One region of the Niveispirillum sp. GW835-FHT14G11 genome, then DNA from elsewhere that is predicted to be linked to it. Evidence: predicted binding sites of a transcription regulator. Region 1 holds the regulator's gene; the other holds the start of a gene.
What was found. Region 1 encodes LexA, which represses DNA repair genes until DNA is damaged. Its sites were predicted from a motif close to ATGTTCTANTTTGGTTC; they were not measured.
Positions count from the first base shown of each region.

Region 2: the regulator LexA is predicted to act here: its motif matches at 1,796-1,812, upstream of AC1Q7F_RS31650 (ImuA family protein).

Region 1 covers NZ_JBXAFZ010000008.1:81,245-85,660, forward strand. The annotation lists gene AC1Q7F_RS15825 (50S ribosomal protein L25/general stress protein Ctc) at 1-533, shown strand, start outside; gene pth (aminoacyl-tRNA hydrolase) at 619-1,245, shown strand; gene AC1Q7F_RS15835 (DUF1428 domain-containing protein) at 1,279-1,629, opposite strand; gene AC1Q7F_RS15840 (hypothetical protein) at 1,730-1,948, opposite strand; gene lexA (transcriptional repressor LexA) at 2,066-2,812, opposite strand; partial or broken gene AC1Q7F_RS15850 (PAS domain-containing protein) at 3,221-4,303, shown strand.
Region 2 covers NZ_JBXAFZ010000033.1:6,886-11,301, forward strand. The annotation lists gene AC1Q7F_RS31640 (MOSC domain-containing protein) at 1-619, shown strand, start outside; gene AC1Q7F_RS31645 (acetyl-CoA carboxylase carboxyltransferase subunit alpha) at 716-1,669, shown strand; gene AC1Q7F_RS31650 (ImuA family protein) at 1,820-2,566, shown strand; gene AC1Q7F_RS31655 (Y-family DNA polymerase) at 2,499-4,124, shown strand; gene AC1Q7F_RS31660 (error-prone DNA polymerase) at 4,121-4,416, shown strand, end outside.

The DNA.
Region 1 (4,416 bases):
AGGGGACCGCCCGGGCCACGCGTCGTGCTGGTTCGATTCCGGCTGTGATCTACGGCAACAAGGAAAAGCCGGTGATGATCGCCCTGGACACCACGAAGTTCACCCGTGAGATCCATCGCCCGGGCTTCTTCACCCATCTGTTCGACATCACGGTCGATGGCCAGACGCACCGCGTGCTGCCGCGCGACGTGCAGTTGGACCCGGTTTATGACCGTCCGCTGCATGCCGACTTCCTGCGCGTCAGCGACACCACCGAGATCACCCTGAAGGTGCCGGTGGAGTTCGTGAATGTCGAGACCTGCCCCGGCATCAAGAAGGGTGGCGTCCTGAACGTCGTCCGTCACGATATCGAGGTGTTCGCCAAGGCTTCCGACCTGCCGGAGAAGATCATCGTCGATCTGGCTGGTTTCGAGGTTGGCGCTTCGGTGCATATCTCCTCGGTCAAGCTGCCGGAAGGCGTGCGCCCGACCATCACCGACCGCGACTTCACCGTCGCCACGATCGCCGCGCCGACCGTGAAGGCCGACGCCTGATCAGCAGGCTGATGAGCGCGTTTGCGGGATCTGTCCGAAAACGCGCTCATCCCTGAGGCTTGGATAAGCGAGCGGAACCCTATTGATGCGCCTGCTGGTCGGACTGGGCAATCCTGGCCCGGAATATGAGCGGCACCGGCACAATGTCGGGTTCATGGCCGTGGACGGGATCCATGGCCGCTACGGCTTCGGCCCTTGGAAGCGTCGCTTTCAGGGGCTGGTCGCCGAAGGGATCGCAGGTGGCGAAAAATGCTTCCTGCTGAAGCCCCAGACCTTCATGAACCTGTCCGGCCAATCGGTCGGCGAAGCCATGCGCTTCTACAAGCTGACGCCCGACGACACCATCGTCCTGCATGACGAACTGGATGTCGCTCCGGCCAAAATCCGGGTGAAACGGGGCGGCGGCCATAGCGGGCATAACGGCCTGCGCTCCATCGACGATCATATCGGCAAGGAATATTGGCGCCTGCGTATCGGCATCGGCCATCCCGGCGACAAGGACCGGGTGCATGGCTGGGTGCTGGGCAATTTCGCCAAGGCCGATGAGGCATGGCTGCCCAAGCTGCTGGATGTGATGGCCGCCGAATTGCCGCTGCTGGTCAAGGGCGAGCCGGAGAAATACGCCTCCCGCGTCGCGGCATTGACCGCCCCACCCAAACCCAAGGTGGAAAAGCCTGTGCCTGAAACGAAACAGCCCCTGGCGAAGGGGTGATACCCATCGCCAGGGGCTGTTGATTGCGCTGGCTCAGGCCTGCACCAGCGGCGTGAAGCCGCCCCAGAACATGCGCTTGCCATCGAACGGCATGTCATCGGGATCGCATTTGATGCGCGGGTCGCTCATCACCTTGGCATTGCAGGCATCGCGCACTTCCTTGGATGGATAAGTGATCCAGGATAGAACCACCACCTCATCCTCTTTCAACTCCACAGAGCGGGGGAAGGACGTGACCTCGCCATAGGTCACATCATCAGCCACGCATTCCACATAGGACAGGGCGCCATGCTCCATCCAGACCACGGAAGCAACCGTGGCCAGTTCCTTGTAGGCGTCCAGCTTGTCCTTGGGCACCGGCAATACGAAGCCATCAACATACATGGGAGGATCCTCCTGCACTCTGGTTGGTCGATACACCAAGGACGATGATACCTTGGGGTTTCCGACAGGAGCGGGGAAAAATTGACGAACCCCTTCCATCCTATCGTCGGCCATCCGCCAGACAGCCTCTTTCCACGGATTGCGCCGCCAGTTCCTGGAAACGCGCCAGATAACGTCCGTCACCGGCCATGGTGGGATCACGGATCGTCTCCGCATTCAACTGGCGTATCTCGTCATCAATACGCTGACACGGACTGGCACAACCAGACAGGATCGGCGACAGCAACATCAAAAGTACCAGACGGGACAGGGAGGGCATGGACGGGGCATCCAGATATGAGCCGGAAAGCCCGCAGCCTGCCTGCCCGACCGGGCGAAAGCACGGCCTCCCGGTGACGGGATTGCGGCAGGTCCGCGTCGCCCCTGCCTGTGCCCGTCAATATCGGCGGATCAGACCCACCAGCCGACCTTGCACATTGACCCGGTCGGAGCCGAATACCCGCGTCTCGTAGCTCGGGTTCGCCGGCTCCAGCGCGATGGAATTGCCCTTGCGGCGCAGGCGCTTCAAGGTCACTTCCTGCTGATCCACCAGCGCCACGACGATCGTACCGTTCTCCGCCATTTCGCAGCGCTGGATGACGACCGTATCGCCATCCAGGATGCCGGCCTCAATCATGCTGTCGCCTGCCACTTCGAGCGCATAATGGTCACCGGCAGCCAACATCGAGGCCGGAATATCGATGGTGACGGAACTGTCGCGCATCGCCTCAATCGGCAAACCGGCAGCGATGCGGCCATAAAGCGGCAGGGATACCGCGTCAGCATCGTTGCTCGCTGGGCGGCCGGGCAGGCTGTTGCGAAAATCGCCACGGATGACGTTGGGCTTGAACCGCGGTGACACATCCTGCACCGGCGGCGGTGCGGTGACCGGAACAGCCGGGGCCGGCACCTTCGCCTTGGGTGCCGGCTTCTCCGGCAGACGCAACACTTCCAGTGCGCGGGCACGGTGGGGCAGGCGACGGATGAAACCCCGCTCCTCCAGCCCGGTGATCAGGCGGTGAATACCGGATTTGGACTTCAGACCCAGCGCATCCTTCATCTCGTCGAAAGAGGGGGAAACCCCGCCCTCATTCAGCCGTTCATTGATGAAGAACAGCAATTCCTGTTGCTTGCGCGTCAGCATGACATCCCCTCAGCCGCAACGGCTGCCGCCCATCCGGCACCGTCTTTGTCGCCAACACCACTATAGAACAATAACGGAACGTCAGGCAATGTTCTATTTTGGTTCACGTCCGTTGCGTGCGTCGGGTGAGTGGATTAGGGTACGCGGTCGCAATCTTTTGGTATAAATGCCCTTATGCACTAGTCTAAATATTCCGAAGGATATATAGACATCGTACTTAGTTCAGGCTATCAACCATTAAATCCAAGTTCTTTGTGGCTATTTTTTTGACTTTGTCACGCTCAACGCGGGTGAGTTCATCAGGCCATCCGGTTTGACAGCAAAATGGATAGCCATTAATAGGTAAAGTTTCCTTGGGGAAAATTCGATATGCCTTTTTCATTTTCATCTGCCAAGCTGCGCAAGCTCATGGCCTTACGTGATGCGATCGATATTTCTCTATGCGTCATCGAATTTGATTCGCAGGGAACGGTATTGGATGCAAATGAAAATTTTCTTAAAGCGCTTGGGTATTTCCGCCAAGATGTGATTAACAAACACCATCGTATGTTTATGAGGCCCGCAGATCACCAGCATCCGGATTATCGGCATTTCTGGGGTAAGTTGGGGCGCGGCGAGTTCCAATCGGGTGTGTTCCGCCGCATCGACCGCCATGGCCGGACCATCTGGATACGGGCGACCTACAACCCGGTTCTTGATCGTAACGGGCGCGTTGTGCGCGTGGTGAAGCTTGCCACCGATATCACCGAGGCGGTGACCCGCAACGCTGATCTTGCCGGCCAGGTTGCCGCCATCGGCCGCACCCAGGCGGTGATCGAATTCACGCCACAGGGGGAGGTGCTGTCCGCCAACGCCAATTTCCTGACGGCGATGGGCTATGGGCTGGAAGAGATCCGGGGAAAACACCATCGGCAATTCATGCCGGTGGATGAACGCGATGGCGCCGAATACCACCGGTTCTGGGAACGGCTGGCGGCCGGAGAGTTTTTCGGCGGAGAGTTCAAGCGCGTCCGGCGCGATGGTGCAGAAATCTGGATTCAGGCCAGCTACACCCCCATCCTGGATGAGGATGGAGAGGTCACCAAGGTGGTGAAGTTCGCCAGCGACATTACCGAGCAGAAGAGCCGCGCCGTGGACGCCGCCAGCCAGTTGGAGGCTATTTCCAAGAGCCAGGCGGTTATCGAATTCACCCTGGACGGCACCGTCATCACGGCGAACGCCAATTTCCTGGGGGCCATGGGGTACGCGCTCCATGAAATCCGGGGAAGACACCACGCGATGTTCATGCCGGACAGCCAGCGTGACAGCGCTGAATATCGCACCTTCTGGCGCGATCTTGGTCGTGGCGAGTACCGGGCCGGCGAGTTCCACCGTCAGGGCAAGGGCGGACGCGACGTCTGGATCCAGGCTTCCTACAATCCGATCATGGGATTGGACGGCAAGCCGTACAAGATCGTGAAATATGCCAGCGACGTTACAAGCCAGGTTCTGGCCCGCCAGCGCAGCGAGTATGTACGCGGCATGATGGAAAGCGTGGCCGCCGGGGCCACGCAGATGAACGCCTCGATCCATGAAATCGCCGACAGCATGCGCCGATCCCGCGA
Region 2 (4,416 bases), on a different contig from region 1:
GCTGGCCCCCGCCTGGAAGCCGAAGACCAACTTCCTGGTCCTGCTGCGGGATGAGAAGCTGGCGACCCTGCAGGCGGCCTTCGATCCCGCCACATGCATGCTGGTGCTGAACCGCAATGGCAAGCGGGTGGCCGGCGGACGCATCGACACGGCCACCGGCCGGCTGCTGATCGATCAGTTCCTGTCGGCCTATATGAAGGATGCGGCCGCCCCCGGCCCCTTCAAGATCGTGGAAAGCCCCGGGCATAATTTCACCGACATCCCGGACAAGGCCGTGTCGCTGCTGAATCTCGCCTCGGTCAAGGATATCGAGCGGGTGACGCAGCGTCCCGTCGATCCAAGGCGTTTCCGCGCCAACCTGCATCTGGCCGGCCTGACCCCCTGGGCGGAGATGGGCTGGGTCGACAAGCGCATCGCCATCGGCGACACGGTGCTGTCGGTATTCAAGACCACGACGCGCTGTGCGGCGGTGGAGGTCAACCCCGACACGGGCGAGCGCGACATGGCCCTGCTGAAGGCGCTGAAAAGCGGGTTCGAGCATGTGGTCTGCGGCGTCTATGCAAGGATCGAACAGGGTGGGGAGATCAAGGCCGGGGATAGCGTCACCCTTTTGGATTGAGCCCGTCACTTCACCCTTGCGCACGCACACTATGGCCCTCGGCCGCAGTCCGTGCTAATCAGCCCGCTTCACGCACGGGGCGGAACCATCACGTCGATGCATTTCCTGGAATTTGAAAAGCCGATCGCGGAACTGGAATCCAAGATCGAGGAGCTGCGCCATCTGGCCGATGGCGGCGATCTGAACATCGCCGACGAGGTGCGCAAGCTTCAGGACAAGGTGGACAAGCTGCTGCGCGCCACCTATGCCAAGCTGACCCCGGCCCAGAAGGTGCAGGTGGCCCGCCACCCCAACCGGCCGCATTGCCTGGACTATGTCGAGGCGCTGATCACCGACTTCACGCCGCTCGCCGGCGACCGGTTGTTCGGCGAGGACCGGGCCGTCATCGGCGGGCTGGGCCGTTTCCGCGGCCGTTCCGTCGTCGTCATCGGCCAGGAGAAGGGCAGTGACACCGAAAGCCGTGTGAAGCACAATTTCGGCATGGCCAAGCCGGAAGGCTACCGCAAGGCCCAGCGCCTGATGGCCATGGCCGACCGGTTCCACCTGCCCGTCATTTCCCTGGTCGATACGGCCGGCGCCTTCCCCGGCGTCTCGGCGGAGGAGCGCGGCCAGGCCGAGGCCATCGCCAAGTCGATTGAAAGCTGCCTGCGCCTCAACGTGCCGATGGTGTCGACCATCATCGGCGAGGGCGGGTCGGGCGGGGCCATCGCCATCGCCGCCGCCGACCGCGTGCTGATGCTGGAACATTCGATCTATTCGGTGATCTCGCCGGAAGGCTGCGCCTCCATCCTCTGGCGCTCCGCCACCAATGCCGCCGACGCAGCCACGGCCCTGCGCCTGACGGCCCAGGACCTGAAGGAACTGGCTGTCATCGACCGCGTGGTGATGGAACCGATCGGCGGCGCCCATCGCCGGCGCGAGGAAACCATCAACGCGCTGGGCAACGCCATCGAGGATGCGCTGGAAGGTCTGCGCGGCCAGGACGGCCCCACCCTGCGCCAGAACCGCCGCCAGAAATTCCTGGACATGGGCCAGAAGGGCCTGGGCTGATCCCCCCGGCCCATCGGCGCGGGCGAGGTCCGCGCCGATACCCCTTTTCCCAATATTTGAAAATGCAAGCCGCCATACCTTGAGGGTGCAGAGCCCAGGGGCATCGGATTCAGCACTTGTAAAAAGGAACAAAACAAGAACAATAAGCCCATGACCGACACGATCCCCACCATCGCCGCCCTGCGGGAACGGCTGTCCATCCTGGACCGGGTGCGCCCGGCCAAGGGGCGGACGGCGTTGTCGCTGGGGTTGCCGGCCCTGGATGCAAGCCTGCCGGGCGGGGGGCTGGTGCGGGGTGGCATGCATGAATTCCTGCCGGCCCCGGCCGATGCCGGGGCGCACGGATTCATCGCCACGCTGCTGTCGGGCCTGCCGCCCGGCCCCATCCTCTGGTGTCGGCACCGGGACAGGGGTGATCCCCTGGGCTTGGCCGACATGCCCTATGGGCCGGGACTGGCCGCCATGGGGCTGGACCCTGGCCGCCTGATCCTGCTGCGCCCCGGCAGTGCCGACGACGCGCTCTGGGCGCTGGAGGAGGCGCTGCGCTGTCCGGCCCTGGCCGCCGTGGTCGGCGACGGGGTGTTGCCCAGCCCCGTGGCGGGGCGGCGGCTGCAACTGGCGGCGGAAGATGGGGGCGGGCTGGGCCTGCTGATCCTGCCGCCCCTGGCCCGCCCGCCGCCCTCCACCGCGCTGACCCGCTGGCATGTCGTGTCCAGGCGCGACGCCCCGGCGCATGAGGACGGAGGAAGACCCCGCTGGCGGGTGTCGCTGCTGCGCGCGCGGGGCAAGGGGACAGGGGATGGGTCTGGATCATGGGAGGTTGCCTGGGATGACGCGGCGTTTCGTCTGCATCTGGCTCAGCCGCTGGCCGACGGACCAATGGCGGCGGCGCAATAGGGTGCAGGCATTGGCCGGCCCGCTGGCGCTGACGCTGGCGGGACAGGGCGGAATCCGCCTCTATGCCGTGGATGCGCTGGCCAGTGCCGACGGCTTGCGGCCCGGCCTGCTGCTGGCCGATGCCCGTGCCCTGTGTCCCGGCCTGACCGCCATGCCGGCCGATGTCGCAGCCGACCGTGCCGCCTTGGTGCGTCTGGCCGTCTGGGCCCAGCGCTACACGCCGCAGGCCGCAACCGATGGCGCCGACGGGCTGGTGCTGGACATTACCGGCTGCGCCCACCTGCTGGGCGGGGAGGATGGGTTGCTGGCCGACCTGGGTGACCGGCTGGGCCGCGCCGGCCTGACCCACCGGCTAGGGTTGGGGGATAGCGGGGCCGCCGCCTGGGGCTGGGCCCGGTACCGGCCGGCGGGGGCCGGGCCCCTGCTTCCCCCGGATACCCGCGCCTGGGCCAGCCTGCTGTCCCTGCCGCTGGCCGCCCTGCGCCTGGAGGATGGCCTGTGTCAGGATCTGGCGCGGGTGGGGCTGCGCAGTGTCGGCGATCTGCAGCGCCAGCCCCGCGCCGCGCTGGTCGCCCGCTATGGTACGGGGCCGGTGCGGCGGCTGGACCGGATGCTGGGCCTGTCCGGCGATCCGGTGGCGCCGCAGGCGGCCGCCCCGCTCTGGCGCGTGCGCCTGTCCTTCCCCGAACCCATCGCCACCCGCGATGCCATCGAGGCCGCGATCCTGTCGCTGCTGCGCGATCTTTGCAAGCGGCTGGAAGGGGCCGGGCGCGGCGCGCGGCGCCTGTCGCTGACCTGCTTTCGTACCGATGCCACCACGCAGGAAATCGCCATAGGCACCGCCCGCCCCGCCCGCGACCCCCAGGCGCTGCTGAAACTGTTCCGGGAGCGCTTCGACCAGGTGGAACCGGGTTTCGGCATCGAGACCATGGAGCTTGCCGCCACATCCACCGATGTCTTCACGGCGGAACAGGCCGGTCTGGCCGTGGGTGGCGGCGACGCCTTCGTCCTGACCGGGCTGCTGGACCGGCTGGTCAACCGCCTGGGCGAGGATCAGGTGGGCCGCCCCCAGCCACGTGACACCCACCGGCCGGAACGGGTCATGGAACTGGTGGGAGAGATGGAGGCGGATGGGGACGGGAACGGGGATGGGGGGCAGGCCCTCCCGCATCCGCCGATCCCCCATCATTCCGGTGAAGGCCGGCATGACGGGAAGGACAAAAGCGGCGGAGAGGAGAAGAAGCCCTGGCCCAAGCCCCAGCCCAACCGTCCGCCCCCCGCCCGCCCGCGTACCTGGCGGATGGAGGGTCCCCGGCCAATGCTGCTGCTGCATCCGCCCGAGCCAGTGGAGATGGCCGGCGGCCTGCGCTGGCGCGGCCGGCATCTGGCCCTGGACTGGCTGGAGGGACCGGAGCGGATCCGGCCCGACTGGTGGCGGGCCCGCATCGGCCCGACGCGGGATTATTACCGCGCACAACTGGCCGATGGCCGCCGCCTCTGGCTGTTCCGCACTGTGGACGACAAGGCGCACTGGTACCTGCACGGGCTCTGCGCATGACCGTTCCCGATCCCGACTATATCGACCTGCAGGTCACCAGCAATTTCAGCTTCCTGCGCGGCGGTTCCCACCCGCATGAACTGGTGCTGGCTGCGGCTTGCCTGGGGCGCAGGGCGGTTGCCATCACCGACCATGACAGTCTGGCCGGGGCCGTGCGCATGCATGTGGCCTGCAAGCAGCATCGGATGCAGTTGATCGTCGGCTGCCGCCTGACCCTCACCGATGCCCTGCCCGTGCTCTGTTATCCCACCGACCGCGCCGCCTATGGTCGGCTGACGCGGCTGCTGACGCT